DNA from 2 places in the Kastovskya adunca genome. Region 2 is predicted to be linked to the other one. Evidence: riboswitches for the same ligand, from Rfam matches in the RefSeq annotation. Region 2 holds a riboswitch; the other holds the start of a gene.

What was found. Region 2 has a riboswitch for cyclic di-AMP ahead of AC5JR3_RS03230 (ArsB/NhaD family transporter). Riboswitches for the same ligand answer to the same signal wherever they lie in the genome.
Positions count from the first base shown of each region.
Region 1: another riboswitch for cyclic di-AMP. It lies ahead of AC5JR3_RS14280 (universal stress protein); the one in region 2 lies ahead of AC5JR3_RS03230 (ArsB/NhaD family transporter).

Region 1 covers NZ_JCACLG010000035.1:5,999-20,862, reverse strand. The annotation lists gene AC5JR3_RS14330 (ATP-binding protein) at 1-921, shown strand, start outside; gene AC5JR3_RS14325 (alpha/beta hydrolase) at 951-2,744, shown strand; gene AC5JR3_RS14320 (PstS family phosphate ABC transporter substrate-binding protein) at 2,799-3,878, opposite strand; gene AC5JR3_RS14315 (hypothetical protein) at 4,078-4,293, opposite strand; gene AC5JR3_RS14310 (RNA-guided endonuclease InsQ/TnpB family protein) at 4,300-5,574, shown strand; gene truB (tRNA pseudouridine(55) synthase TruB) at 5,694-6,608, shown strand; gene AC5JR3_RS14300 (hypothetical protein) at 6,736-7,509, shown strand; gene AC5JR3_RS14295 (S9 family peptidase) at 8,101-10,029, shown strand; gene AC5JR3_RS14290 (SRPBCC family protein) at 10,142-10,597, shown strand; gene ligA (NAD-dependent DNA ligase LigA) at 10,660-12,717, shown strand; gene AC5JR3_RS14280 (universal stress protein) at 12,822-13,529, opposite strand; cyclic di-AMP (ydaO/yuaA leader) riboswitch at 13,662-13,783, opposite strand; partial or broken gene AC5JR3_RS14275 (ABC transporter ATP-binding protein) at 13,852-14,024, opposite strand; partial or broken gene AC5JR3_RS14270 (transposase) at 14,030-14,312, shown strand; gene AC5JR3_RS14265 (tetratricopeptide repeat protein) at 14,435-14,776, opposite strand.
Region 2 covers NZ_JCACLG010000010.1:80,754-95,617, forward strand. The annotation lists gene AC5JR3_RS03195 (Crp/Fnr family transcriptional regulator) at 1-274, shown strand, start outside; gene AC5JR3_RS03200 (chemotaxis protein CheB) at 427-1,107, opposite strand; gene glgB (1,4-alpha-glucan branching protein GlgB) at 1,413-3,335, opposite strand; gene treS (maltose alpha-D-glucosyltransferase) at 3,344-6,712, opposite strand; gene AC5JR3_RS03215 (alpha-1,4-glucan--maltose-1-phosphate maltosyltransferase) at 6,813-8,771, opposite strand; gene AC5JR3_RS03220 (DUF3891 family protein) at 9,076-9,804, shown strand; gene AC5JR3_RS03225 (alpha-amylase family glycosyl hydrolase) at 10,017-11,966, opposite strand; cyclic di-AMP (ydaO/yuaA leader) riboswitch at 12,388-12,513, shown strand; gene AC5JR3_RS03230 (ArsB/NhaD family transporter) at 13,007-14,344, shown strand; gene AC5JR3_RS03235 (di-heme oxidoreductase family protein) at 14,408-14,864, opposite strand, start outside.

The DNA of each region.
Region 1 (14,864 bases), on a different contig from region 2:
AAACAGGAGTTACTGGCACGAATTAAAATACACATTCAACTTTGTCAGCTAAATCTTTCCTATGGGCGCTTTGTCCCCCATGAATTACTCGAAATTTTAGAGCGAGAGACAATTTTAGATGTGAAGTTGGGCGATCATATTCAAAAAGATATGGCGATTCTCTTTTCGGATATTCGCTCCTTTACGAGTATGTCAGAAGCGATGACGCCGGAAGAGAATTTTCACTTTCTTAATGCTTACTTCAAACAGGTTGTTCCAGCGATCAAAAACAACAACGGATTTGTCGATAAGTATATTGGTGATGCTGTCATGGCGCTATTTCCGGGGAAAACGGAAGATGCCTTGCAAGCAGCAATCGATATGCAAAAGCAACTTTCTCTGTATAACGAGCAACTTAAAGCAGAAGGGAAACCTCTGATTACTATTGGAATTGGAATACATACAGGAAGCTTGATGGTGGGAACGATTGGAGAGGAACGACGGATGGAAGGAACCGTTATTTCTGATGCGGTGAATCTGGCATCTCGCTTGGAAGGGTTAACGAAAATTTATGGAGCGTCTCCCATCATCAGCGAAAAGATTTTGATTTCTTTAGAAGACCCTACAAAATACAATTATCGTTTCTTAGGAAGAGTGCCAGTTAAAGGTAGGAAAGATACTGTATCAATTTTTGAAGTTCTCGATGGGGAATCACCAGAGAGTATCGAACTGAAATCAAAATATCGTGCTGAATTTGAGTCTGGAGTTCAACTGTACTACAGCCGAAAATTTGCAGAAGGCTATCAAGTTTTTAAGAACCTTTTACAAAAAAATCCCCAGGATAAAGTGGCAATCCTTTATCTGAAGCGTTGTCGGAAATTTAATAAATACGGCACATCGCAAGATTGGGACACAATAGAAGCATTGGTAGATAAGCTGTAATTTTTTTCCTTCAGAGGATACTGCAAATCATGAACTGCCGAAACGCTGCAATGCCTGTTGTCCCTCGCCGTCCGCAATTTTCTACCTCTATTAAAGAGGAAAAGGGGGGCGAAGGCTTGTGGTACGGCACATTGAAAATGTCTATTCCCGCCCAGGTAGGAATAGCGCTACTGAATCTGGGCGTTTTACTAGGTGCGCCAGCGGTTCTCACGGCTCCGGTATGGGGAGCAGAGCGGATTTATGTGCCTTATGGCCCCTTGCAGTTTTCACTGACCGTTTCAGCGTTGGAAACTTACGCCAAAGAAGGAAAAATTGAGCCGGAACTAGCGGGGTATGCGCGTTATATAGAACCGGAGCGGCTGGCGCAACTGCGGCAGGTGTTGACGGCACGGGTGCCTGTAACACCTGTAGCGATCGCGCAATTTCTCTACTCCCGCCAAGGCGAAATCATCCTAGAGCGCGTGTCACAGCTCATTCAAACCCAAGCAGGGCAACCGGGATTTTATGCGATTCGAGCGGCATTAATCAGGGCGGCTACCGATCCGGAAGGTTTAACTCTGCTCAATGTGCTGCGGGAGTTTCCCACCTACGGGATTCGGATCAATTCCCAGCGCGGTTTTCAGCTTTTTGATGATTTATCAGTGCTGGTTCAAGAAACTGAACTGGCAACCGCCGCCGTCAGGCGACAAGCGATCGCTGAAGCCGCCGCCGAAGTACCAACCGATGACTCCCAACTTGCCACCCTATTTCCAGAAGATACTTCACAATTTCTAGACTTACAGCAACCGGGAGCGGTTAACTTCCAAAAGCAAACCCTGATCCTCAACGATCTCCAACGTAACCGCAGCTTTCCGGTGGATCTTTACCTCCCCACCTCAAACTCCACTCAGGAAAAAACACCCTTGGTTGTTATTTCCCACGGACTTGGTTCTGAGCGCGAAACTTTTGCTTATTTAGCAGAACACCTTGCTAGTTATGGCTTTGCCGTGGCTGTTCCCGAACATCCAGGGAGTAATGCTGCACAGTTGCAAGCGCTCACCCAAGGGTTAGCCAATGAAGTTTCTACGCCAGCCGAGTTGATTGATCGCCCCGAAGATATCAAGTTTTTGCTCGATCAACTGCAACGCTTGTATCCCCGACAACTAAATCTGCAAAATGTCGGCGTGCTAGGACAATCCTTTGGTGGCTACACGGTTTTAGCCTTAGCTGGGGCGAATATTAACTTTGAGCAACTGCAAGCAGACTGTATGAATGAAGAGAATGCATTAAATCTATCGCTACTGCTGCAATGTCGAGCGCAGGAGTTGGGTTCTGTAGAGGAGGAGTTGCAGGATGAGCGGATTGGGGCAGCGATCGCGATTAACCCGGTGATCAGCAGCATCTTTGGACAAGAACAACTGAGTCAGATTCAGTTACCCGTGATGCTGGTTGCTAGTAGTAATGATACCGTCGCCCCCGCCTTACCCGAACAAATTCGACCTTTCACTTGGCTGACAACACCCGAAAAGTATCTGGTGCTGTTAGAAGACGGAACCCATTTTTCCACCCTGGGGCCATCAACTGGGTCAATACCCATACCTGAGACAGCACTCGGCCCCGATCCTAGGATTGCTTATCAATACATGAATGCGTTGAGCGTCGCCTTTTTTAAAACCTACATCGCAGGAGAGCCTGACTACCGTCGCTACCTCAGTTCTACCTACGCGCGAACCTTGAGTGAAGACCCTTTACCATTAGAGCTGATCAAGTCTTTGACGGCAGAGCAGTTGATGGAAGCAGCGAGAGGGGGAGAGAGTGTCCTACCGCCTGCTCTGCAACCGTAACAGCGGCGTGAACGTCTTGATAGGAAACTTCAACTACCCTACCCGGATTGGGTACTAACGGATTCTGACAAATCCGGATTTGGCGATTAACTCTTGCCCTTGATCGGTTAGTAACAGGTTAGCGTAAACTTCACCCGCTTGCTCGTCAACTTGACCGTTCTGTTTGACAATTACGAAGAGCTGACGGGTGAGGGGATAGGTGCCACTGCGGATGGCTTCCCGGTTTATCTCGTTGCGCCGACTGGGACACTCAGAAGGGGGGACATAAGGTAATTTATAGGGAGGAGTCAGTTCGTTGGCTTGTCGCCCAATCGGAAGCGGTTTAACACCGCATTGACCAACGACTTCTGGAATCGATGCGTAATAAATTCCGCCTGGGTCATTAGCTAATTCTCGTAAGGCTATAGTTGTACTGGGAACATATTTAACATTGCTCCCCAGCCTCTCATCCGCCAAGACATTCTCCACAAAAAACTCTACGGTGCCTCCATCTTCAACTCGCCGCGAGTAAGGAGTAATGGGTTGATTTGGCCCTCCGACTTGATTCCAATTAGAAATTTTCCCTGTATAGATATCTTTGACTTGTGACAGCGTTAGACCGGAAATATTTAAGTTAGGATTAACGGCGATCGCTATTCCTTCAATCGCGACAGGAATCTCTTTGAGGCTAAATCCCCGTTGTTGCGCGGAGGAATACTCCTCATTGTTCAAAGAACGCGAAGACTGAACAAAAGCCAGTTGATTATTTAACAACAGACGAATGCCGCTACCCGAACCAGGTGTGGCATTAGGAGGCTCGGTGTAGCGCAACTGAAACTTCGGCCAAACGTTCTGAATTATCGGATCGACATCTCCACGAACTGGGGCCCAAGAGGTACTTCCACCATAATTAAATAACCCAGAGGGAACATTCTGTACCGCCGCCAATGTTTCAACGATGGGTTGATTGGGTTGAGCCGCCCCAGAGGGGTCTTGCTGGCGTTCCCCGTTATCCCCACCCTCAGCAGTAGGACTCAATAGGTTATCTAGCCCAATTCCTGAGCGTTGAGAAAACCACCACAAGCCCCCGGCTAGCAGTCCGGCAGTAGTCAGCAAGGCGAGGATTAGGACTGTGGTTTCGTTCTTTTGTGCCATAGGGAATTCACCATTGCACATCCCTTTATAGACGAAGAAGGTTAAGCGGAGATTAGCAATACGTTAATACAAAAGACCCGATGGACTTAAGCTTAAATTGAGACGATTGAGCAATTTCAAGTCACTAGGGCAGCATCAACGTTTTTACAGAGCCTGTGCATAAGTCTGCATTTTTGTGGCAGTGTACTGGAGAAGAAACCTATTTATCTGGTTCGCCGGGAAGACCCCCACTATAGCGGGAAGGGGATACATCGAGCGTAGCAAGTACCCCTGACAGTTTAGTGGCGGGACGGCGCTTAAAGGGGCGAATTATTTCGCCCCACGCCGCCTCATGAAAGGCGGTTAGAAGAGAGGGTTCGATGCCCTCTCTTTTAACATTTAATGGTGTGCCATCGTTTAGTAAATCTAGTATCATACTGGAATGCTGACACTTACTCACCGCTACCGAATCTATCCAGATGCCACCCAAGAGCAACAACTCATTGAGTGGATGGAAATCTGCCGCAATGCATTTAACTATGCATTGCGGCAGATAAAAGATTGGTGCGATAGTCGTAAGTGCTTGGTTGATAGATGCTCTTTGGAGAAAGAATACATCCTCCCTGCCGACCTAAAGTTTCCGGGTGAGATTCAACAGCTTAATAATTTGCCACGAGCGAAGAGGGAATTCCCTAAGTTGGGTGAAGTTCCTTCCCAAGTTCTTCAGCAAGCCATTAAGCAGTTGCATAGAGGTTGGGAGTACTTTCAGAAGAGAGGATTTGGCTTTCCCCGATTCAAGAAGTATGGTCAGTTCAAGTCGTTGCTCTTTCCCCAATTCAAGGAGAATCCAGTAACGAACTTGCATATTAAGCTGCCAAAGATTGGAGCAATTCCAATCAACCTGCATCGTTCTATCCCCTCTGGGTTTGTAGTCAAGCAGGTCAGAATCTTGAGGAAAGCTGACCACTGGTATGCATCTATCTCCTTGCAATGTGATGTCAGTCTTCCCGACCCAACGCCCCACGGTCATCCCATTGGAGTTGATATCGGGTTGGAGAAGTTTTTGGCAACCAGTGACGGCGTTCGAGTATCGCCTCCCAAGTTCTTTAAGAAGCTGCAAAGCGAGCTGAAATTGCTGCAACGCAGGCTTTCTAGGAAACAAAAAAGGTCGAAAAACTACGAGAAACAACGTCTCAAAGTTGCTCGTCTTCACCATAAAATTGACAACACGAGGAAAGACTTTCACTACAAACAAGCCCACGCTCTTTGTGATGCGGGTGATATGGTCTTCATGGAAGATTTGGATTACCGTACCAGTGCTAAGGGAATGTTTGGGAAACACATGCTTGATGCCGCATTCGGACAATTTAGAAGCATCGTTAAGTATGTGTGCTGGAAGCGAGGAAAGTTTTTCAGTGAAGTTGATGCTCGGGGTACTTCTCAGCAATGCCCCGAATGTGGTGGCGAGGTTAAAAAAGACCTGAGTGTAAGAATTCATGATTGTCCTCGTTGTGGATATCGAACCGATAGGGACGTAGCAGCAGGTCAAAATATCAGAAACCGAGGAATTAAGTTAATTAGTACCGTTGGACAGACGGGAATGGAAACTGCCTGTGCAGACGTTCTACCGGGGACTGAGGTAACTCAGTCTAGGCAAGTGTCGAAATCCCCTGAGCGTAGTCGAAGGCTTCGCCGTGAGCGCTCAGCGTTCGACTGAGCGCTCACGCCGAAGTCCGAACGGGGAAAAACCAGGAAACCCAAGTCGTAAGTCTTGGGAAGCCCGCACTATACCGCTTGCGGTTAGTGTGGGAGAATGTCACTTTTAAAGATTATTCTGTGCAAGGATTTTTGAACTTAGATAAACCAGCCGAATGGACATCCCACGACTGCGTTGCCAAGGTGCGGAAACTGTTGCGCCTCAAACGAGTGGGACATGCAGGTACGTTAGACCCTAAAGCAACAGGTGTCTTACCTATTGCCTTGGGGAAAGCTACCCGGCTATTGCAATATATGCGGCAAGATAAAGCCTATATTGCCACAGTACGATTGGGAGTGAAAACAACGACAGATGACTTAGAAGGGGAGGTTATCGCCACGCAGCCAGCTACGGGTTTGACGCTGGAGAATGTTGCGCCATTGCTGAAGCTGTTTGAAGGAACAATTCGGCAGGTACCGCCTCAGTACAGCGCGATTCAGGTGGAGGGGAAGCGCTTGTATGACATCGCCAGGGCAGGAAAAACGGTAGAGGTGCCAGCACGAACGGTGGAAGTTAGCCGTATTGAAGTTCTCGATTGGCGTCCGGGAGAATTTCCGGAAATTGATTTAGAGATCGCTTGTGGTACAGGTACTTATATTCGCGCGATCGCTCGTGATTTGGGAGACTATTTAAATACTGGCGGTACCCTCGCTTCCTTAATCCGCACCCAAAGCAGTGGCTTCCATATAGCCGACAGCTTAACCCTGGAAGAACTAGAAACTCATCTCCAACAAGGAACCTTTGAGCCGATTCCACCGACAGCAGCTTTAGAGCATATCCCTGCTGTCATCCTGTCCCCTACTCCTGCCAAAGCCTGGTGCCAAGGTCAACGCCTAAAAGCTGACAGCGAACAGTGGACAATAGAAACTACCGTTATTCCTTCTATCTTACGGGTGCATGATCAAGAAGGACGCTTCTTAGGCATTGCTCAGTACAGTAGCTCCACCGATGAGCCGTTGTTGATTCCCAAGATGGTGTTTGAGCCAGAGTCTTAGGTAGAAGCGATCGCTGTTTTTTTGAATCTAGTTAATCGCTGCTACGGCGAATAGTAGTAATCAGAGAAATTTATGGCGATTCTGGTAGATTTGATATCAACTTAGTTACTGGTAGAGAATAATTAGAATGATGAAACTTCAAGCACCGCTGATTTATTTTTTTATCTTTGCCGGATGTTTTTTAAGCTTTGCCCCAAAAACTTCAGCTCAAGATAATGAATATTTTTCTGCTTTAAGTCAAGAAACTCTCAATCGCTTAAATGGAGATTGCCGGGGAGCCACAGAAGTTAGCTATCGTTCTCAAGCTCTCAATTCCCCTGATGAAAGAAGCTCTGTTTACATCGATATGACCCTCAGAAGAAGGGGGAGAGCTAACAGTTATGGGGAAGATACTTTTGTAATTCGATGCAATGGCAACATAGCAGAAAGACCAAGTGGAGAATTAATTGTTGAAAAAGAAGGAAAAATTATCAGGAAGAGACTTTATAATGTTTTGGGCATAACTCGTAATATTTATAACTATACAGTTGTCAACCCCATCGCCTTTTCCGCTGATAGCCGATACTTAGTCCTACGAGTTGATGTTTCTGATGGTCAGAATGCTTCCTGGGTCAATCATGTTGTCTTAGATGCCTTTAATGATTATCAGCTTCTATCGTTTGCAGCTTGCGAACAATTCAAGGGAAACAACTTTGTAGGATTTATTTCTAATCTACAGGTCGTCTTTGCTTGTGAAAGACCGGGAGAAATCGGCCCAGTTGAGGTGGTAAATTTACAAACTAGAGAGCTACAAAGACTCAATCAAGGCTATGTAAATAAACTAACTGAAGCTCGTTCTTATGGCACAGTTGCTACTGAATTCTCGGTGGTGCAAGAGCAGCAGTTTCCAGTTCGGTATTAATTAGAAAGCTTTGGATTTTTACTGACTCTAGAGCTTCGGTTCAGCAACCTTGCAAAAAACTACAAATAGACACTTGAACAAGGATACCAGAGCAAGTTTCTATTTCTAAACCGATGTAGACTCTAGAATTTGGACTGTAAAGAACTGAAGAGCGATTTCGGTAAGGTGCATCGCGTGGTAAATGCGGTCATATTTTTTGTACGCGGACAAAAAAAAGATGCACCCTGATTGTGTTTTCTGAAGGTTATTAAAGAAAACGGTAGTTTGCGATTTGGAACTGTGTAAAATATTCGCATACTAGCCTAGGGGTCTGTCTAGGGATACACCCAATCTTTTTTAAAAGTTTATATCTACCGATAAAGAGGCAAATCGGTTGTAGGGATTGCACCTTAACGTTTTCGTCCTACTCAGTAACGAAACTTCATCAAGGGTTGTTAAAGAATACCGTTAGGAACGACTAAAAGAAATCAGTAGAATTGGGGATAAATTTTCGTAATATTTGAGGAAATCAGTGATTTTGCGGAGTGGTAGTAGCGATCGCCCCCCACGTCACCCTAGAGTAGAGACTAAAGGACATCTTTAAATTGACTCATGGCTGAACCAACAACCGCCCCCTATGGCTCCTGGAAATCTCCTATTACCTCCGACCTATTGGTTGCCGGAACGGTGGGATTAGGTCAGATTGCGCTGGATGGTGAGGCGGTCTACTGGGTAGAGGGACGACCTGCTGAAGCCGGAAGAAACGTGATTGTGCGCCGCACTCCCGACGGGGAAGTAGTGGATGTGACGCCAGCGCCTTTCAACGTCAGGACGCGCGCCCACGAATATGGCAGCGGTGCGTTTACGGTGACAGAGGGGACGGTGTACTTTTCCAACGATGCGGATCAGCGGTGGTATCGCCACACCGTCGGCACAGAGCCGCAACCCTTGACACCAGCAGGAGAGCAGCGTTATGCCGATGCCATTGTCGATCAGCAACGCAATCGCCTCATTGCTGTCCAGGAAGACCACGGCAACAGCAGCCACGAACCTGTCAATCGCCTCGTTAGCATCAGCTTGACAGGGAACGGGGAAGTTCAGGTTTTGGCATCTGGAGATGACTTTTACTCCTCCCCTCGCCTCAGCCCTGATGGTTCTCAACTGTCTTGGTTGAGTTGGAATCATCCGAATATGCCCTGGGATGGTACGCAACTTTGGCTAGCGCAACTCAATACAGATGGTTCTGTCGGTGAGAAAAAGTGTGTTGCTGGGGGAAAAGCAGAATCTATTTTTCAGCCAGAGTGGTCAAGCGATGGGGTGCTGTACTTTGTTTCTGACCGTAGCGGCTGGTGGAACCTCTATCGCTGGCAACAGGAAATTGAACCACTGTGGGAAATGGAAGCAGAGTTTGGACTGCCGCAGTGGGTGTTTGGCATGTCTACTTATGCCTTTGCTGCTGCCAATCGTCTGATCTGCACCTACACCCGTGAGGGGCTGTGGCATCTGGCAAGTCTGGATACTGAGAAAAAAGAATTAAGCGAGATTGAGACAGACTTTACAGATATTTCCTCAGTGCAAGGGTCGGGGGGTCAAGCAGCATTTATTGCGGGTTCGCCGACTAATCCCACAGCCGTTGTGTTGATGGATGTGGCGACGGGTAAGTTGGAGGTGCTGCGTCAGTCGAGTCAGTTAGAGATTGACCTAGGTTACCTTTCCACGTCACAAGCGATCGCCTTTCCTACAGAAAATAATCTCACCGCCTACGCCATCTTTTACCCGCCTCAAAACAAAGACTACACCGCCCCTGAGGGAGAGAAGCCTCCTTTAATTGTTAAAAGCCACGGTGGGCCGACGGCGGCGACTAGTAGTACCTTTAATTTAAAAATTCAATACTGGACGAGTCGCGGCTTTGGCTATCTTGATGTCAACTACGGCGGCAGTACGGGATACGGTAGAGAGTATCGTCAGCGGCTTAATAGTGCCTGGGGCATTGTCGATGTTGATGACTGCGTTAATGCGGCAAAGTATCTAGCGGAACAAGGGTTAGTCAATGGTACGCAGATGGCAATTACTGGCGGGAGTGCAGGCGGCTATACTACCCTGGCGGCGTTGACCTTCCGGGATGTTTTCAAAGCCGGGGCGAGTCACTATGGCGTCAGTGATTTAGAAATCTTGGCAACAGATACCCATAAATTTGAATCTCGCTATTTAGACGGATTGATTGGCCCCTATCCCGAACGCAAAGATATTTACATAGCGCGATCGCCTATTCACTTTACTGACCAACTTGCCTGTCCCGTCATTTTCTTCCAGGGACTAGAAGACAAAATCGTTCCCCCTAATCAAGCTGAGGCAATGGTAGCTGCCCTCAAAGCTAAGAATCTACCTGTGGCATACGTCCCTTTTGCCGGAGAACAGCATGGTTTCCGCCGTGCCGAGAATATTAAACGCGCCCTAGATGGCGAGTTTTACTTCTACTCCCGCATCTTCGGCTTTGAACCCGCAGAGGCGATCGCGCCAGTGCCGATTGATAATTTATAAGTTATGGGGCATTGTAAGTTGCTCAGATCCCCGATTTCTTGAAGAAGTTAGGGATATAGATGGGATCTAGATCGAACAAGTGAAATGGTACAACCCACCTTATTGACGACTCATGCTGCACTTTCAACATTCCTCTGTTATTGATGCCCCCGTTGAGGTGGTTTGGGAGTTTCATGAACGCCCGGATATTCTGAAATTGCTGACTCCGCCGTGGCAACCGATGGAGGTGGTGCGCCGTGAGGGAGGTTTGGGTGTCGGCGCGATTACAGAATTTCGGATTCTTTTTGGCTCCATACCCCTACGCTGGCTAGCCGTTCATACGGAGTGCGAACCTTACCGACTGTTTACAGACGAGCAGAAAGAAGGGCCCCTACCCTACTGGGTTCACCGCCATCAGTTTGCCCCAATAGAGGGGAAAACGCGACTTACTGATGCGATCGCCTTTTCCTTACCCGGTGGTTGGCTAGCAGAACAGATGTTTGGTTGGGTGGTACTCAGGGAGCTAGAGCAAATGTTTGGCTATCGCCATCAGGTGACGCAACGCGAGTGCAGCCAGAGGAAAAGTTAGTTGTTGCCGTGCTATTTAGCCTAACGGCGGAACCCGTAGTTGTAGAACTGCCGCTAGACTAGATGCCAATTAGTGTTGAGGGTAAAGACGCCGTGGCACAAGCATCACCGGAAGTACAACAGCGCCTTCAAGAACTGCGGCAACTGCTACAAAAAGCTAGCTATGCTTACTACGTCCTCGATAATCCGATGATGGAGGATGCGGTATATGACCAGCTTTATCGGGAACTGCAAGACAAAGAGGCGCAGTATCCAGAACTGGTAACCCCTGATAGCCCGACTCAACGAGTGGGAGAAAAGCCAGCGTCGCAGTTTATCTCCGTGGGACACAACATCCCTCTCTATAGCTTGGAGAATGCCTTCAACATTGAGGAATTTACTAAGTGGCAGGAACGCTGGCGGCGCTATGCTCCAGAGGTAGATTCCTTTGAATATGTCTCGGAGCTAAAAATTGACGGTTCCGCGATCGCCCTAACCTATGAGAACGGCGTTCTAGTACGGGGCGTTACCCGTGGTGATGGTGTCAGGGGGGAAGATATTACCCAAAATGTCAAAACTATCCGCTCCATTCCCCTGCGGCTGAATACAGACACACCGCCGCCGATTGTGGAAGTGCGCGGAGAAGCCTTTTTAGCCTTAGATGTGTTTGAAGCCATCAATCAGGAGCGAGAAAAAGCCGGGGAAGCGCTCTTTGCAAATCCGCGCAATGCCGCAGCGGGAACATTACGCCAGTTAGATTCGCGAGTTGTGGCGCAACGGCGGCTGGATTTCTTTCCCTACACCCTACATATTCCCGGAGAGGATAAGGAGGTTGTCCGCACCCAATGGGATGCTCTGGAGTTACTAGCCTCCCTTGGTTTTCGTGTTAATCCTCATCGCCAACTCTGCCCAAGCTTGAAGGATGTGCAGGATTACTACGACTATTGGGATATCGAGCGGCGGAACTTACCCTACATGACGGATGGAGTAGTGGTGAAGCTGAATCGCTTTGAACTTCAGCAACAGTTGGGGTTTACACAAAAGTTTCCCCGTTGGGCGATCGCGCTTAAATATGCCGCCGAAGAAGCCCCCACCTTAGTAGAAAATATTTCCATCAATGTTGGCAGAACCGGGGCTTTAACGCCGCTAGCGGAATTACACCCGGTGCAACTAGCTGGAACCACCGTTTCCCGCGCTTCCTTGCACAACATCGACTATGTGCGATCGCTCGACATCCGTGTTGGCGATACCGTCATCGTTCACAAAGCCGGGGAAATCATTCCCGAAGTGGTACGGGTGCTGACAGAGCTGCGCCCAGCCAGCGCCCAGCCCTTCCAAATGCCCAGCGCTTGCCCCGTCTGCGGTCAGCCTGTAGTGAAGCCCGTAGACGAGGCAGTAACCCGCTGCGTCAACGCCTCTTGTGCTGCCATTTTAAAGGGAGCAATTACCCACTGGGTAAGCCGGGATGCGATGGATATTAACGGCTTGGGAGAAAAGATTGTCGAGCAGCTCGTAGACCAAACTGTGGTGCAGTCCGTCGCGGATCTGTATGACTTAACAGTGGAGAAACTCTTGCAACTAGAGCGGATGGGAGAGAAATTAGCTGAAAAAATTGTCAAGGCGATCGCTACTTCCAAAACCCAACCTTGGCACCGCCTCCTCTACGGTTTAGGTATTCGTCACGTTGGCAGTGTCAATGCCCAAACTTTAGCCGCTCAGTTCTCCTCTGTCGAGCAACTAGCCCAAGCAAAAGCTAGCGACATTGAAGGCGTCTACGGTATTGGGCCAGAAATTGCCCAATCTGTCTCCCAATGGTTCAGCATTCCCGCCAATCAAAGCTTAATTGACCGCTTGAAGGCTGCCGGATTACAACTCGCTGGGGAGCAAAAAACCAGCGAACCTACCAACCAGCAGCTAGCAGGAAAAATCTTTGTGATCACAGGCACCTTACCCACTCTCAAGCGAGATGAAGCCAAGGAATTGATTGAAAAATCGGGAGGCAAAGTCACCAATTCCGTCAGTTCCAAAACCAATTACGTCGTTGTTGGGGAAGAAGCAGGTTCTAAGCTAGAAAAGGCTAAAACCTTGGGCATAACCCAACTATCAGAAGCCCAACTCATGGAACTTTTGCAGCCTCAATAAGCAAGAATGATTATTTTGCTAAACCTGTTGGCTATTGAACAACTAAAACTGAATACTTGCATTGGTTCACATGGTGCGATTTATTCTCGCCTACTTAAATTTCCTCATTCTGAAGTTAAATCACTAGGAATACCCAGCACTGAACAAGGAAAATTAGAACCCAATCTCTGAATTAGAGGATGTTCCACAGAATTACAACCGACAAATAATAAAGTCGCCGCTTCTGATTCAACAACTGACCTCAATTCAGTAGCAACATCACCAAAACGCAGATGAGTTTTGAAAAAACCTCGCCATTCTTCAGCCAAGTAACGTGCTTGCTCGAAAATACGGGCGGCTTGCTTAAAAGACTGGGATTGGCTACCTATCTGAGAATTACCTTTTCTTACCGACCTTCTTTTTTGAGCTTCTAACGCCTGGGGTCTGGGTTTAGTTAAAACAGATGTTGTAGACTTTCCGGATGCTGATGCACTGTCAAGTTTAGCTGCATACTGATGGATTGATGATCTGCCAGATTTGACAGAATCGAAAACATCTGAAGACTTACGGCTTTGCTGATTCCCTACAACATAAACAACCTGAACCGTGACTAATTTTTGAGTCACCAACCTTGTTTGATGAGCAATCCACATTGTCAAATCTAAAGCTGTTTGACTGCTGGGGGAGCCATTATAGCCAACAACTAAGTTAACTGAGTTTGTAGAGGTAGCCCACGTAGCTGTCGCTGGCTCAGGTAGCAACAGCATTTCTTTGATTAAATCACTGCGATCCATTGCGCCTTCAAGACGCACTAGCATAGGCTTAACATTCACAACTTTAACCTCTCTAAAAGAGAACAACTATCCGAGGAGAGGTGGGTCAAAAATAGATGTCACTATGCCTTTTAACAATTAGTGACATCTGTAAGGAGACACTAAAGACAACTGCAATAAAAGCTAATGCCTTGGTACTCCTTCCACTGCCGACGAAGTTAGCTGACGGGCTAAGGCTGGAAGGTGCCTCTCTCACTAAAGATTCGCCCCCAATTATTGGTTCCTCCGCTCCAAATCCCTAGCTAACATAATTTGATTGTCAGCCGGAATGGATTAGGCTGCCCCACTCATAACTAATCTAACAATTTAGAAACCATGAGATCTATTCATTTTGAGTGAAATGATGATCCAATAAGTTTAGGGCATGGTTGCGTAATTCAAAATACTCTCTTGATTATCGTATCACTTGGCGATCGCGTGGATGCGGGAATGGTACCTCTAAAATCTCTCCAATTTTAGCATGGGGGCATTAATCATCATCATAATTCGATCTGAGCACTAAACAGAAGATGCGGTTTCAATTAATGGTGCATTTGCAGCAGATGGGGTTGTCCAATGAGATTGAAGTGGAGTTTATTTACTTGCCTGCTTACTCACCAAAGCTGAATTTAGTCGAGTATGTTATTCATCTGATTCGCAGAGCGATTTTTGCACCATTTACCCATAGGCACTTCTTTGCAGGTCATTGAGCAACAGTTGGCTAAGTTTTTACAATCGCATCAGTTTTTCAACGCAGAACAAGTGCAAAGGAATTTGAATTACATCTTTGCTTTAGTTGCCTAATCTTTTGGTAGGAAGGGAGTAGGTTCTTGAACCTAATTTAACCTCAGAAGAGTTTAGTATTTTGCATCTTAAGTACCTAGAACTTTATCAACATTCTCACTATCAGCAAAATATTACTAAGCTCAAAAACTTGGCCAATCGGCAGCGTGTAAAAATCCTTGCTCCTTAGCCTGCTGAACCCATTTCTCCGCTTTTGCTCGATCCATAGCTATACCTTGATCTCCCATCATGAAAATTCCTGCTAAGTTATTTGATGCTACGCCATAGCCCTGCTCGGCTGATTTTTTATACCACTCAACTGCCTCTAAAACAGCTCTTTCTAAACCAAGTCCTAAGTGATACATATTTGCAACTATGCATTGCGCTTCAGCATCCCCTCGTTCGGCAATTGGTTTTAAAATTTTGAATGCGTTAGTATAATCCTCAGCCTCAAAGGCAGCTAAACCTGCTGTTAAATTCGACATTTTAGCTAAACTCCTTTTTCTAACAATGAAGCATCTTCCTTGAGATAGAAGTGATTGAGGCTGACCTCCGAAAATAATGTTACAGTTT
Region 2 (14,864 bases):
CTGTCGCTGGTTGCTGCTGACTCAGGATCGAGTAGCTACAGATGAGTTTCCCTTGACTCAAGAGTTCCTCTCCCAAATGCTAGGGGTGCGCCGAGCTAGCGTCAGCGAGGTTGCTGCAACTCTCCAGAAGGAAGGATTAATTCGCTACAATCGCGGAAAAATGAAGGTTATCGATCGTGAGCGCTTAAAAGCTACTTCCTGTGAATGTTATCAAGTCTTCACTGAAGAATACGAGCGCATATTAGGATTTCCACCAATCAAAAATGAAGTATGAAGGGTGAAGTATGAAGGGTGAAGTATGAAGTATGAAGGGTGAAGTATGAAGTATGAAGGGTGAAGTATGAAGTATGAAGGGTGAGTGTAGTTATCCCCCTGCTCCCCCACTCAGGAGGACTCAGGACTTTGAGAGCTTGCTAATTCCTTTTTTTACCAAAAAATTTTAGTATTCAGCCTTCTAAAGAAGGCTGAATACTTTCTCTGATCTAATACTACTTTTTGGGTCATTACTAACTCGCTTAGGGTGGAGGCGATCGCCTGAAGAGGGAGAATGAAATCAACTTTTCCAGTATCAATGGCAGACTTGGGCATACCGAAGTGCTCAGAAGTTGCCTCATCTTGGGCGATCACTATGCCGCCATGATTTTTGATTGCCACCACCCCTAGAAGACCATCGCTTTTCTTACCCGTGAGGACAACTGCGATCGCTTTTGATTTGAAGCTACTCGCTAGCGACACAAACAAATTATCGGCAGCGGGACGGACAAAGTTCACTTTGGGTGTATCTGACAGGGAAAGGGTGCCGTTTGGGTTGACCAACAGGTGCCTACCAGAAAGAGCAATGTAGACGTTCCCCGGACGCAACCGATCCCCTTCTTCTGCCTGTTTGACAGGTAGAGCTGTGCGCTGGCTGAGGATTTCTGCCATATAGCTGCGATACTCGCAACTCAGGTGCTGTACTACGGTAATGGCTGCCGGAAAGTCTGACGGTAAGGCAGAAAGAACTTCACTAATAGCTTTCAGACCCCCGGTAGAAGCCGCTATTGCTACGACTTTCAAAGCGGCGTTAGGAATGTTAGATAAAACTCCCTGCTCCTGTTTTGTAGTCATATTAGTTTTTTCTTTGCTCAAGTGAACTGTATGCGAATGTCACTGACTTGAGTGGACAATGGTTGTTTTTGGGAAAAACCCAGCTTGGGGGGCTTCCCCCCAATCCCCCCACTCTTGGGATGAGTGCCTCCCCCAGACCCCCTGCACAAGGTTTAATCTGTTGTGATTTCTTACATTCAGTGACTTTGAACTATTTACCTTGCCTGGTTGGGCGATATATATGTACTCTAGCGTACATAACAAAAAAAATTAGGGGCGAACCTTGGTTCGCCCCTAATCCGATAAAACGACTATTTAATTGGATATTAGCTGCGCTTAAAGAAGCAGACTGACATGGGTGGCAAGCTGATATCTAATGAGTAATGTTGGTTATGCCAGCCAATAGATTCGGCATCCTTACCGCCCAAATTACCAACACCGCTACCACCGTATTCTGGTGCATCGCTGTTGAGCATTTCTTTCCAGAAACCGCCCTCAGGGACACCAATCCGGTAATTGTGGCGAGGCTCTGGGGTAAAGTTGCAGACGACTAACACTTTCTCCTCAGGGGATTTGCCTTTTCTGAGTAAGCTTACGATGCTGTGTTGGTAATCGTCGCAGTCTACCCACTCAAACCCAGCCGGTTCGCAGTCGAGTTCGTGCATAGCAGTTTCACTGCGGTAAAACTGGTTCAAATCCGCTACCCACTTTTGCAAACCTGCATGAGCAGGGGACTCTAACAGATGCCAGTCTAGGCTGCGGTCGTGATTCCATTCGCTCCACTGACCAAACTCGCACCCCATAAAGATCAGCTTTTTGCCGGATTGGCTGTACATGTAGCCAAAGAGCGATCGCAAATTTGCAAATTTTTGCCAGTAATCCCCCGGCATTTTGCCAATCAACGACCCCTTCCCGTGAACTACTTCATCATGGGAAAGCGGCATCACAAAGTTTTCGTTGAACGCATAAAGCATTCTAAATGTCAACTGATTGTGATGATATTTCCGGTAAACCGAGTCATAAGACATGTAGTCGAGGGTGTCGTTCATCCAGCCCATATCCCACTTCATGCCAAAGCCTAAGCCACCGACATAGAGGGGGCGAGAAACCTGTGCCCAGGAAGTAGACTCTTCAGCGATCGTTTGCACATCCGGGAAGCGCTGGTAAACGGCTTCATTAAAGCGTTGCAGGAAGGAAACCGCCTCCAGATTTTCTCTACCGCCGTTGATATTGGGAATCCATTCCCCTTCTTTGCGGGAGTAATCCAGGTAAAGCATCGATGCCACAGCATCCACCCGCAGCCCATCAATATGGCACTTGTCTAGCCAGAAGAAGGCACTACTAATCAGAAAAGAGCGGACTTCATGGCGACCGTAGTTGAAAATGAAGCTGCCCCAGTCGGGATGGAATCCTTGACGCGGATCGGAATGTTCGTACAAATTCGTCCCATCAAAGAATGCCAGCCCATGCTCATCGGTGGGGAAGTGGGAAGGCACCCAATCTAAAATTACGCCAATGTCATGTTGATGCAGGTAGTCCACCAAGTACATAAAGTCTTGGAGAGTACCGTAGCGGCTAGAAGCGGCAAAGAAGCCTGTGGTTTGATAGCCCCAAGAGCCAAAGAAGGGGTGTTCAGTCACCGGGAGAAACTCAACGTGAGTAAACCCCATTTGCTGCACGTAGTCAGCCAACTTATGGGCAAGTTCCCGGTAGGAGAGGGAGCGATTGCCATCCTCTGGAACTCGCATCCAAGAGCCGAGATGCACCTCATAAACAGACATTGGTGCATTCAAGGCATTGTGACGCCGACGTTTTGCCATCCAATCCTGGTCATTCCAGGTATATTCGGTGTCCCAAATCACTGAGGCAGTCTTGGGAGGCACTTCATAGGAAATTGCCATCGGGTCAGCTTTTTCAACTTCGTAGCCGTTGTGCTGGGAGACGATGTGGTACTTATATATCTCGCCCTTTTTCAAACCCGGAATAAAGCCTTGCCAAATTCCTGAATCTCCTCGCTTCTGGAGGGGGTGAGTGTCTCGCCACCAGTTGTTGAAATTGCCTTTGACCGAGACACTAGACGCATTCGGTGCCCAGACGGCAAAGTAAGTTCCTTCCACACCGTTGTGGGTCATGGAGTGAGAGCCTAGCTTTTCGTATAAGCCGAAGTGAGACCCTTCATTGAATAAGAACAGGTCATCATCCGTGATTAAGCTCACGTCAGTGTAAACGTTTGGGTATGTGGTTGTCATAACTAAATTTAAGATCCTTGTGGTTTCCAATTGCTTAACGCGGAAGACTCTAATAACTGGAGAATCCGCTTCAGGGGAATATCTACCCAATCTGGGCGATTATTCAGTTCGTAGCCCAACTCATAAATTGACTTCTCAAACAGATAAGCATCGAGAAGTACTTGCAACTCTTGGTTAGTCTTGGGGATGAATGAGGCATCGCTGGCTGTTGCTAGATAAGTATTCATGTAGGTGTTACTTACCCACTCAAACCAGAACTGCGACCATTGCTCCATCACTTGTTGGTTGTCGGGGCGAATCAGTCCGTTTTCGACTTCATTGCGGAACGCCAGGGTGATGGCGTAGTTGAAGGATTGCAACATTCCGGCAACATCCCGCAGGGGCGATCGCTTCATCCGTCGTTCACCTAAAGGACGGGCGGGTTCTCCCTCGAAGTCAATAATGATAAAGTCTTTACCCGTAAACAGCACTTGTCCGAGGTGGTAGTCTCCATGACAGCGGATTCGCATTGCCGTGATCTTTTGATTCACCAAGGCTTTGAAGCGATCCATAATCTGCTCGTGGCGATTGAGAATCGTCTGCGCCAACTGTTGCGTCTCCGGTGGGAGTACGTCCAGCCGCTTTTTCAACAACAGCAATACCTGCCCGGTGAGGTTACGCATGTACTGATAAATCGAGCGCTGGTAGAACGAGGAAAACGCCTCTGGGGCAAAGTTAGGATTTTCCGTATCTGACGCTAAGGCAAGATGCAGTTCGGCTGTGCGCTGTGCCAAGAGTTCGGTACTACTTAAGTAGTTAGCGATCGCGTCGTAACCAATCGGGGGATTTTCTGCATTCGGCTGCCCGCTTAGAGCTTCTGAGGGAAGTTGTATCTGCTGCAACTGCTCTTCGGGCAGTAGCATCACATGCTCGAAGTAATCCCGTAGACCATCAAGGGTGTAAGACCAAGCATCTCTGGTATCTGGGATAAATTCTTGTAATATCCCCAGAGTTATCATGCCCCCGTCTGAGGTGCGGTACTCTAAGGCACCTGCAACTGCCGCAAAGTGTTCTAAGACTTTTTTCTCGGTCAGGAAGCGTCCGATTTCTAGATCGGGGTTAATACCTTCTTCAACTTTGCGGAACAGTTTGAGGATCAGGCGATCGCCATAATTGATCGAAGAATTGCTCTGTTCGCCCCGTAGCAGCGATGGCTCTAAGTGCGTCCCATTGAGACCCATGTTTTTGAGTACATCAGTAGACAGGGTTACTAAGTCCCCATGCTTCCCGGAGAACTTATGATGGTGGGCGATCGCCTCTAAGGGAATATTCAAAAAGTCCTTATCAAAGAGAGCCTCGTACAGCACGCCACCCGTGTCTTGTCCTCGAATTTGGATGTTAGCCACCCCGTGCTCGTATTGAGCGCCGACCTGTTCGCTTCCCACCGCTTCTTCCCCATAAGCTAGTGGCAACATATAAGTTTCGGGATCGCCTTCGGTGTACTCCACCTGTAGCAGCACCAAGTAGCCTTTATCTTCCTTGAAAGGCACAGGGATGGTTTCTCTGATATGGGTAGAGCGAATCTTCCGCGCCTTACCCCCAAACCAGCGACAGCTATAGAGATAATCTGCCAAGATCGACTCCATCGTCGTTTTCGCTTCTGAGGCAGAAAATACCGTTTCCCAGCGGTCATTAACCACCACCGGGGAATGGGGTTTGTAAGTTTGAGGCATTTGCAGTTCTGCAGCTTGCGCCTGGAGGGTGAACCAATAAAAGGCGTGGGGGCCAAGGCTGAGGAAGTAAGGCTCCTCGCTGATTTCTGGAAACTCGGTACGACCAAAAATCTCAACTGGTTTCATGCCCGAAAAGGCGGATAAATCGACCTCTACTGCTTGGATAAAGCGGGACAAGTTCGCCACCACCAAGATATGTTCTCCGGCGTAGGTGCGCGTGAAGGCAAGCACTTTGCGATTTTCTGGGTGCAAAAATTCAAAGCTGCCGCGACCGAAGGCTTGGAAGCGCTGGCGGATGCCCAACATGCGTTTTGTCCACCACCAGAGGGAGTTGGAGTTGGCTTGTTGCGTCTCGACGTTAACGGCTTCGTAGTGATGTTCCGGATCGATAATTACCGGGAGATAAAGCTTTTGGGGATTGGCGCGACTAAAGCCGGCGTTGCGGTCTGCACTCCACTGCATCGGCGTGCGGACACCATTGCGATCGCCTAGATAAATGTTATCTCCCATGCCGATTTCATCCCCGTAGTAAATCACGGGGGTGCCGGGGAGAGCCAGCAATAGACAATTCATCAACTCAATTTGGTTGCGGTTACTCGCCATCAAGGGAGTGAGTCGGCGGCGAATCCCCAAATTGATTCTTGCCTGGGTATCTTTGGCATAGACCCGATACATATAGTCTCGGTCTTCATCGGTGACCATTTCCAGGGTCAGTTCATCATGGTTCCGCAAAAACAGCGCCCACTGACAGTTATCCGGAACCTGGGGAGTCTGCTGGATAATATCAATGAGGGGAAAACTATCCTCCATTTTCAGCGCCATGAATAGCCGAGGCATCAAGGGGAAATGGAAGTTCATGTGACACTCATTCCCTTGACCGTAATACTCAGCGGCATCTTCGGGCCACTGATTTGCCTCCGCTAGGAGCATCCGGTTGGAGAATTTTTCGTCTACATGCGATCGCATTTGCTTCAGAAACTCATGGGTTTCTGGCAGGTTCTCGCAATTCGTCCCCTCTCGTTCGTACAGATAGGGCACCGCATCCATACGTAGCCCATCAACTCCCATTCCTAACCAGAAATCGAGGACATCGAATACCGCTTCGCGCACCGCTGGATTATCGTAGTTAAGATCCGGCTGGTGAGAATAAAAGCGATGCCAGTAGTAAGCCTTGGCAACCGGGTCCCAAGCCCAGTTAGACGTCTCGAAATCTTGGAAGATAATTCGAGCTTCTTTGTACTTATCGGGAGTGTCACTCCAGACATAAAAATCCCGCTCCGGACTGCCCTCAGGGGCGAGGCGTGCTCGCTGAAACCAAGGATGCTGGTCGGAGGTATGGTTGATGATTAATTCAATAATTACGCGGATGCCCCGTTGGTGGGCAGCCTCTAAAAATTCTTTAAAATCATCTAATGTCCCGTAAATCGGGTTGACGTTGTGATAGTCAGAAATATCGTAGCCATCATCCCGCAGGGGCGACGGAAAAAAGGGTAACAACCACACAGCGGTGATGCCCAAATCTTGCAGGTAATCTAGCTTTCCAGTCAGTCCCCGAAAGTCACCAATACCATCACCATTGCTATCGGCAAAAGCGCGAACTGGCGCTTCGTAGATAATGGCATCTTTAAACCACAGGGGATCGTCGTTCAGCATCAAGTTTGTCATTTGTCAGTCTTGTCTTAACGTTTCTAGGTAGATAGCGAGTGGCGCGTGCGCTCTCGAAAAAACCATTAGCAATGCTTCGAGAGCACAATTTCTATTACAGTTACTGTTTGAGCCAGAAAACATGAGCCGGAATTGCCCGAGGATCTAGCTCCACATAGTTGCGATCGCCTGACCAGGTATAGTGGGCATCATTGAGCATGTCGTGAAGCTGGTAAGGCTGGTAAGGGTAGATCCCCAAGGATTCTAGGGGCAAACTCACCCAACCCGATTGAGTATTGTAGGGGTCAAGGTTCACAATCATCAGCATCACATCAGAGGAATCCTCCGTTTGCTTGCTGTAACAGATAATCTGCTCGTTATCAGTGGTGTGAAATTTCAAGCTACCGTCACTTTGCAATGCCGGATGTTTGTGACGAGCTTGATTCACCCGTGCAACCAAATACTTGATGCTGTAAGGGCTATTTAAATCCCAATCCCGGATTTGATACTTCTCCGAGTTCAGATACTCTTCGCTTCCTGGCTTCAGCGCCCGGTTTTCACAAACCTCAAAAGCTGGGCCATAAATCCCGTAGCTCGCTCCCAAGGTGCCAGCGAGAACCAATCTGATTTTAAACGCCGCTTGCCCCCCATGTTGGAGAAACTTATGCAAAATGTCGGGAGTGTTGGGCCAAAGGTTGGGGCGAAAGAACTGATGAACTTTGGTCTGCGTCAGTTCTGTGAAATACTCGGTCAGCTCCCACTTTGCCGTGCGCCAAGTGAAATAAGTATAAGACTGGGTGAATCCCATCTTTCCTAAGCGATACATCACCTTGGGACGGGTGAAAGATTCTGACAGGAAAAGCACCTCCGGATGGGTTTGCTTGACTTCCTCAATCATCCACTCCCAAAACGGAAAGGCTTTGGTATGAGGATTGTCCACTCGAAAGATTTTTACTCCCCGGTCAACCCAAAACAGCACGACGCTTTTTAGTTCTTCCCAAAGGTTCTGCCAGTCTTCGGTTTCAAAATCAATCGGGTAAATGTCTTGATACTTCTTAGGCGGGTTTTCAGCGTACTGAATCGTACCATCAGGTCGATGCTTAAACCACTGGGGATGCTCCTTTACATAAGGATGATCCGGCGTGCATTGATAAGCTAAGTCTAAGGCAATCTCCATCCCGTACTCTTGGGCTTTGCGAACTAACTGCTGGAAATCTTCTAAAGTACCGAGTTTGGGGTGAACCGATTTGTGTCCTCCCTCAGAGGAGCCAATGCCCCAAGGCACTCCCACATCATCGGGTTCGGCAGTCGTGGTATTGTTTTTACCTTTGCGAAAGGTATAGCCAACGGGATGAATGGGCGGTAGGTAGAGGACATCAAAGCCCATTTCAGCAACATAGGGCAAGTGCTCGATACAGTCTATGAGCGTGCCGTGCTGTCCTGGTGCGCCGCAGGAGCGAGGAAACAGTTCGTACCAGCTACTAAAGCGGGCTTTCTCCCGATCTACGGTAATTTTGAGTTCTTTTTCGTAACTTGTTGCCAATTCCCGGTCGGGGTACTGAGTCATGAGAGCAATTCGCTCCTCTGACAGGGTTTGCATGTAGGGAATGTCTGCACCCTCTTTTTGCTGAGAACGGATAGTCATCGCCCAGTTTTTCAACTGTTCAGCATCTTGACCCGACGCCCGCTGACTTCCTTGCTCGATCAGTTCTGCACCTACGAGCCAATCTAGGGACACATCTTGCCCCGCCTCAATTTTCTTAATGATGTCTCGTCGCCAAGACTTAAAGTGGTCAACCCAACCCATAACGGTGTAGACATAGCGACCCATCTCGGAAACGGTGAATTCCCCTTGCCAGCGGTCGTTGACGAGGGGAGACAGCGGCGCTTCTAGCCACTGTTGGGATGTTTCCGGACGATACAAAATGACGCCAGAAATCGCATCATGGCTATCGCAGAACATATCGACTTCCACCCGGACTTCCTCTCCGACTGTCCGTTTGATGGCAAAACGACCGCCGTTGATTTCTGGTGAGACTTCTTCAATCTGGACTCTTTTTCTCCCTTCAGTAGGCAGCATGTATAGCACCGTCTCCTTTTACTTTGTTTCAAACAGCAACGGATAATCTCCGCTGACCCGATAGAATGGGTCTGCCTGAAAAGATTCTTAATGATATTGGACTAAAAAACATGAGTCTTTAGGTTTAAATAATTGATTTCCAGCGGCAAATAAAATTAAATCTTTTTAAAGGTTTGGTAAAGATTGCTATTATCAACCTCTGACACAGATTACTTCCTGGTAAAGGCAGAGGTTTTAGAGCAGGCGGGTTTGCTATTGTCTCAGTCGGGTCATTCCTTCTAGACCCAAGGAGAAGCAAAAGTCTGTGATTGTGAACCAACATCAGAAAGGGTGGGAGATAATTTACCATCGCGCCCATGCCTTGCTAGCGGCGCAACTGGCAGGACAATGGCGGAGAAAGGATTCTCCCCCGCGCTTGTATGAGACAGTAGCCGCTATTTCCCACCACGATGACTTGGAACGGGAATGGGAAAGCGACCAACTCACCCCGGCGGGCGCACCGCTGGATTTTACCCTCAATACAGAAACATCGATTAAGCAGCTTCGCGAACATGTGAAGAATGCTCTCTACCGAGGACGGTGGGTAGCGATGTTAATTTCTATGCATATTAGCTTTCTGACTGAAGGCAAGCGGGGAGAGTCGGAGGAAATGGATAGCTTCCTAGATGAACAACTGGAACATCAAAAACGCTGGCGACAAGAGTTGGGACTAACAAAGAAAGACGCTGATGCAGCTTATGCATTTATGGGGTGGTGCGATCGCTTATCGCTAATTCTCTGCCAACGTCACCTGCCCGCAGGAGAACGTGCCTTAGAAATCACCACCGGGCCTAGCGGCAAGCGCTACGACGTGACAGAGCGCAGCGACGGGCGCGTTATCGTCACTCCTTGGCCCTTTGAAGACGATGAGTTTACCGTGAATGTCGAAGTTTCCTACCTAGATCAGGTCAAATTCGACAGCAACACCGCCCTCACCGAAGCTTTGCAAGCTGCCCCCCGCGACCTACTGGAGTGGACGTTTGTGAAGTCCTAAGCTGTCTTTCCCCATCGGGATGACAGCGATCGGTTGATTAGACCTCTTGCAAAAATGTACCAGACCCCTCCCCAACCCTCCCCTTAGTAAGGGGAGGGGGCAAGATTTCAAGTCTCCCCCCTTATTAAGGGGGGATTAAGGGGGGTCTATTGACCCACAACCCATAGGTGTGTAGGGACGCAAAGCTTGGTGTCCCTACCGAACACCCTTCCTCACGCTTCTCGTCCAGACGCCCATGTATCCCGCCACTTAACAGTTCCCTCACTGGCAATCACCCAGCGACGCGCGACGAGATTTTCTCGTAGGGGGGCTTTTCCTTCCCGCCACATGGCGTACTTATAAGCAATTGGCTTGCCGACACTTTCATCGAAGGGAATTTCTCCAAAACAGGTGTTGGTGTTGATGTATTCCAAGGGGTAAGCCTTAGCAATATCCCAGTTACCCAACTCCGGACAATCTCCCGTTACTACAACGATTTCTCCTGGCTGCGTTTGGATGCCATTAAGTTGCACTCGTACAATGGTTTGTCCCTTTACCCGCTCCCCTACATGACTAAGGACAATGATTTGGTGGGAATCGAGTTCTAGGTTTGGGAGTTGCCCATCTATGACTTCATACTTGTTCCGCGTCATCACACAGGTATGTTCGCCGTCGGGTAACTCGGTATCGACGGCTTCTATTGTGACGGGTTCTCCCCGATTCATCGCCACAAAACAGCAAGAATCCCGATAACGCCGCACGTAACAGTAGACATCCGGCGTCAGATACTTTTGCCACTGGCTCCCCATAGAAACCGCTGGATTGAGTCGCCGCAAGCCTGAGAGTAAGCGAATATCCCGGTAAAGGGGTGATTCCGTGTCCCAAGATTCCATCATTGGGCGGTTGTAGGGGTCGTTGTTTCCGTAAGGGTTGTCGTCCCCATTGGTGTCATTGTGGAGATACTGTTCAGTACCGTAGTAGATGCAGGGGATACCGCGAGAAGTCATCAACAACGCGATCGCTAAATGCAACGCTTTCGGATCGGGATTTAGCGTCCCGAAGCGATGCACATCGTGATTATCGATAAACGTAATCAGTTCTGTTGCCCCGCTGTAGCGATAATCTTGATCGAGAATATTTTGCACTAAGTGGAATCCGTCAGGGTCATAACTTCCTAATGCCAAGCGGATCGCCATACAAAGACCAAAATCTAAAAGGGTCATCCCAGAATCATTAGCAAATTCCACGGAGTCATTACTGGGATGACTATTAATCCACTCACCAAAGATGAATACATCCGGTTTATGGCTTTGAATATCGGCATTAAATTCTTGCCAGAACCAGATCGGCATGTGCTTCACTGTATCGACGCGCAAGGCATCCACACCCCGGTCTAGCCATTGCTTAATCGCTGACTTAATGTAGTTGCGATACTCACTATTGTTTTCGTTGAATGTTGCCAGACCAGACAATTCGCAATTTTGCACCTGCCAGTCATCTTCCCAGTTTGTCACTTCACCATAATGGTGATACCAGTTATTTTTATCGTTGTTAAAGTCAGCAATTAACTCACCATCGTCATAGAGGAGACCTTTTTTACCGCTAATATCGGGGCTACTGTGGTTACAAACGACATCCAGTATCAGCTTCATTTTTCGCTGATGCAACTCTTCAATCAAACGGTCAAAAATGGTGTTTTTTGTTTCCTGGCTTTTATTAAGAGACGGTTCATCATCTTTATGAATGAAGCGAGGATTAATTCTTTTAAAGTCTTGCGTCCAATAGCCGTGAATTGCCGCACTTTCAATAAACAGGTCTTCAATTTGTTCAAATAAGGGAGTTAGCCAAATAGCCGTGACTCCTAAATTTTTTAAGTAGTCAAGTTTATCAATAATACCTTGCAGATCGCCGCCCCAATATTTTCCCCATTCTTGTTTTTCGGGGTCATAAAGTTCTGGATTAGGCCCTTCATTGTTTTCGGGATCGCCATCATAGAAGCGATCGACAACAACAAAGTAGATAGTTTCCTGCCGAAAGGCAATGTCTCTTGTGTAGAGAAACTCTAAATCGATATCGCTTTCTGGTTTAGTTTCCTCGATTAGTGTATTAAGTTCAGCTTCAACTTTTTCCTCTGTGACTTCGTATTGAGAAGAAGAGGATTGAGGGGAAGGTGTTGATACCATAAAGTTGCTTTAATGATGATAAAGGTTTGTCAACTGAATCGAGGTTGGCGTCATTTGTCTGCCAAAGCTGTCTTTTAATAGCAGCTTGATAAAATCAATTTTACAAAATGAATTCTTTTTTGTATAGATGGATTGCCAGAGATTGAAAGCTGAGTAGATGATAAGAGGAATGGGGTTATAAAAACTGTTTACTAGCTAACCAAAAAACTTGTAAGTAAGTAGGGTTTGTTTTCCGGCTATCCAGTTGTTATAAGAAGGCAGAGAACCCAAAGGCGATCGCATCGGTTTTGTGCCGATCAATTCCCTCGTTGTCGTCAAGCACTTCCGGCTACCCTTGCCTAAAAAATTGACAAATTGGTAAACAAGTGATATAGTCTTCGAGTTTGAGTAAGTCAGCTTAATTCAGAACTTCACGTAAGCCGCCATCAATAGGTTTAAGTGAAACTGGAGCGGGGGAACCAACTTTGGGGCGTATTTCCGACATGGAGAAGGGCATCTCTCAGCCCTAGCCCGTCAGCTAACTCCGTCAGCATTGGGAGGAGACACTGAGAAAGCGTGCCTTTTTAGGAAGTGCATTGCTCTTATTACAGTCTCTGGCTGGTACTGCTCATTTTTTGTACCTGCTCTTCAAGCCTGAGGCATCAAATATGACTTTTCCACTCAAATTGACAGCAATTCCTCTCTTAGCCGCATTTTTTGTCAATTTAGCTTCCGCTACATCGTCAGCAGACATTGCATTCACCGGGCTTCAGTTGAGTCGAAGTTGAAAGGCAAACAGCCCTGACAAGAAACACAAAAAATTCGGTTGAGTAGAAGCCATATTTTCCTAATGGTGTTCCTCTTTATTTAAGAGGAATCTATCGTCTCAGCCTCAAATATTTCCTTTTTTTGTAGTCGTTCAGCCCTCTTTACTGAACGAAGAATATCCCTAATCAGCTAAAGTCAACGTTGATTGGGAATGAACTTAATAGCACGTCTAACCAATCATCTAACAGCTAAATACTGCCGATTTCGGATCAGAACTATTTTGAGGAAATTCAATGGAAACGTGGCACGCCCTCATCGCAACTTCGACCTTCGTTGCTGTCATTTCCTTAATCATGACAGAGAAGATGCACCTAATGATTGCAGCATTTTTAGGTGCGATGATACTGGTTTTCACCAATATCATGACATTGACAGATGCCATTGGATACATTGCTCACAGCTATGCTACGTTGGCATTATTTTTTGGGGTTATGGTGTTGGTACGGGCATTTGAACCCACCAAAATATTTGAATACTTAGCTATCCAGATGGTGTTAATGGCGAAAGGGCAAGGTAAGCGCTTGCTCTTGGGCATTGTAGCCATTACTACGCCCATTTGTGCGATTTTACCCAACGCCACCACCGTGATGTTATTGGCACCGCTGATTCCTCCCATTGCTCAATCAGTTGGGGTAGATTTTGTACCCTTGTTGATTTTGATGGTGTTAATTGCTAATAGTGCTGGACTTCTAACTTTAGTGGGAGATCCGGCGACTTTTATTGTCGGAGATGCGATTAATATCAGCTTTAGTGAGTATCTGTTGCGCTTGAGTTTTGGGGGAGTACTCGCCATTGTTACTGTTTTGGTGATGCTGCCGTTTTTGTTTCCTAAAACCTGGCGAAAGCGTTTAGAAAATGTAGATAACCTCCCCCATCCCAAAATTAATCATCCGCGAGTTTTGGCAATGGGCGGTGTAATTGTTGCTTTTGTATTGCTGTTTTTTGTGGTGGGAGAGTCCCTACCCGTTCCAGTTTCTCCCGCCGCTGCTGCTTTGCTCGGTGCAGCCCTGGCGATGCTCCTGGCTCACCATAGCAAGATTGACTCGGTTAGCAATATCCTGCGGGATATTGATTGGAGCACTTTGATATTTTTTATGTCTACGTTTGTGCTGATTGGAGGATTGCAAAAAACGGGTGTTATTAGTGGTATTTCAGGAATTCTTGCTGTGATTTTAGGAAAAAATATTGCCTTTGGGGCGATCGCGTTGCTGGTTTTTGTCGGTTTACTATCGAGTGTCGTCCCCAATATTCCCCTAGTTGTGGCGATGGTACCGCTGTTGAAAGAGTATGTAGTCAATGTCGGGTTGGCAACTCCAGAAATATTAGACCCTAACTTCCAAGGACAGGTACCCCCCGAAGTGCTGCCGCTGTTTTATGCCATGATGTTTGGTGCGACGTTGGGCGGTAATGGAACATTAGTCGGTGCATCTTCTAATATCGTTGCTGCTGGGATTTCAGAATTGCACGGACGCCGGATTTCGTTTAAGAAATTTTTGCGGTATGGGTTACCCGTGATGGTGATGCAACTACTGGTAGCGGCGGTTTATGTGACTGTTTGTTTTTTGATGTGAATTGGGTAATTAAGAACCTACCGCAGGTTAAGGGGGTGGGGTAGTTCGCTCAAAGCTTTCTTTCTACAATGAGGTCAAAAAGCGCCGTAGTGCATTGCGATCGCGTTTTGACATTGTTCTGAATGCCTCTTGAGAGTTTTTTGCTTCACCACCATGCCAGAGAATTGCTTCCTCTAAAGTCCGCGCTCGACCGTCATGTAGATATCCCGAATAAGGTAGCACCGTCTGTGTTAGACCTAAACCCCATAAGGGCGGCGTTCGCCATTCTGATCCAGTGGCGGCAAAGTCCGGTCTGCCATCAGCTAGGCTTTGCCCCATGTCATGCAACAATAAATCGCTGTAGGGATAAATAGTCTGATTAGCGAGTGCCTGAATGGGATGCTCACCTGTACGGAGTTTTGCCACATGACAAGCGGCACAATTGGCTTGGCTAAATAACTCTTCGCCTCGCTTCACCTCTGGGTCATCCACTAAGGTACGGGCAGGAACTGCCAGGGTTTGGCTATAGAAGGTTGCTGCT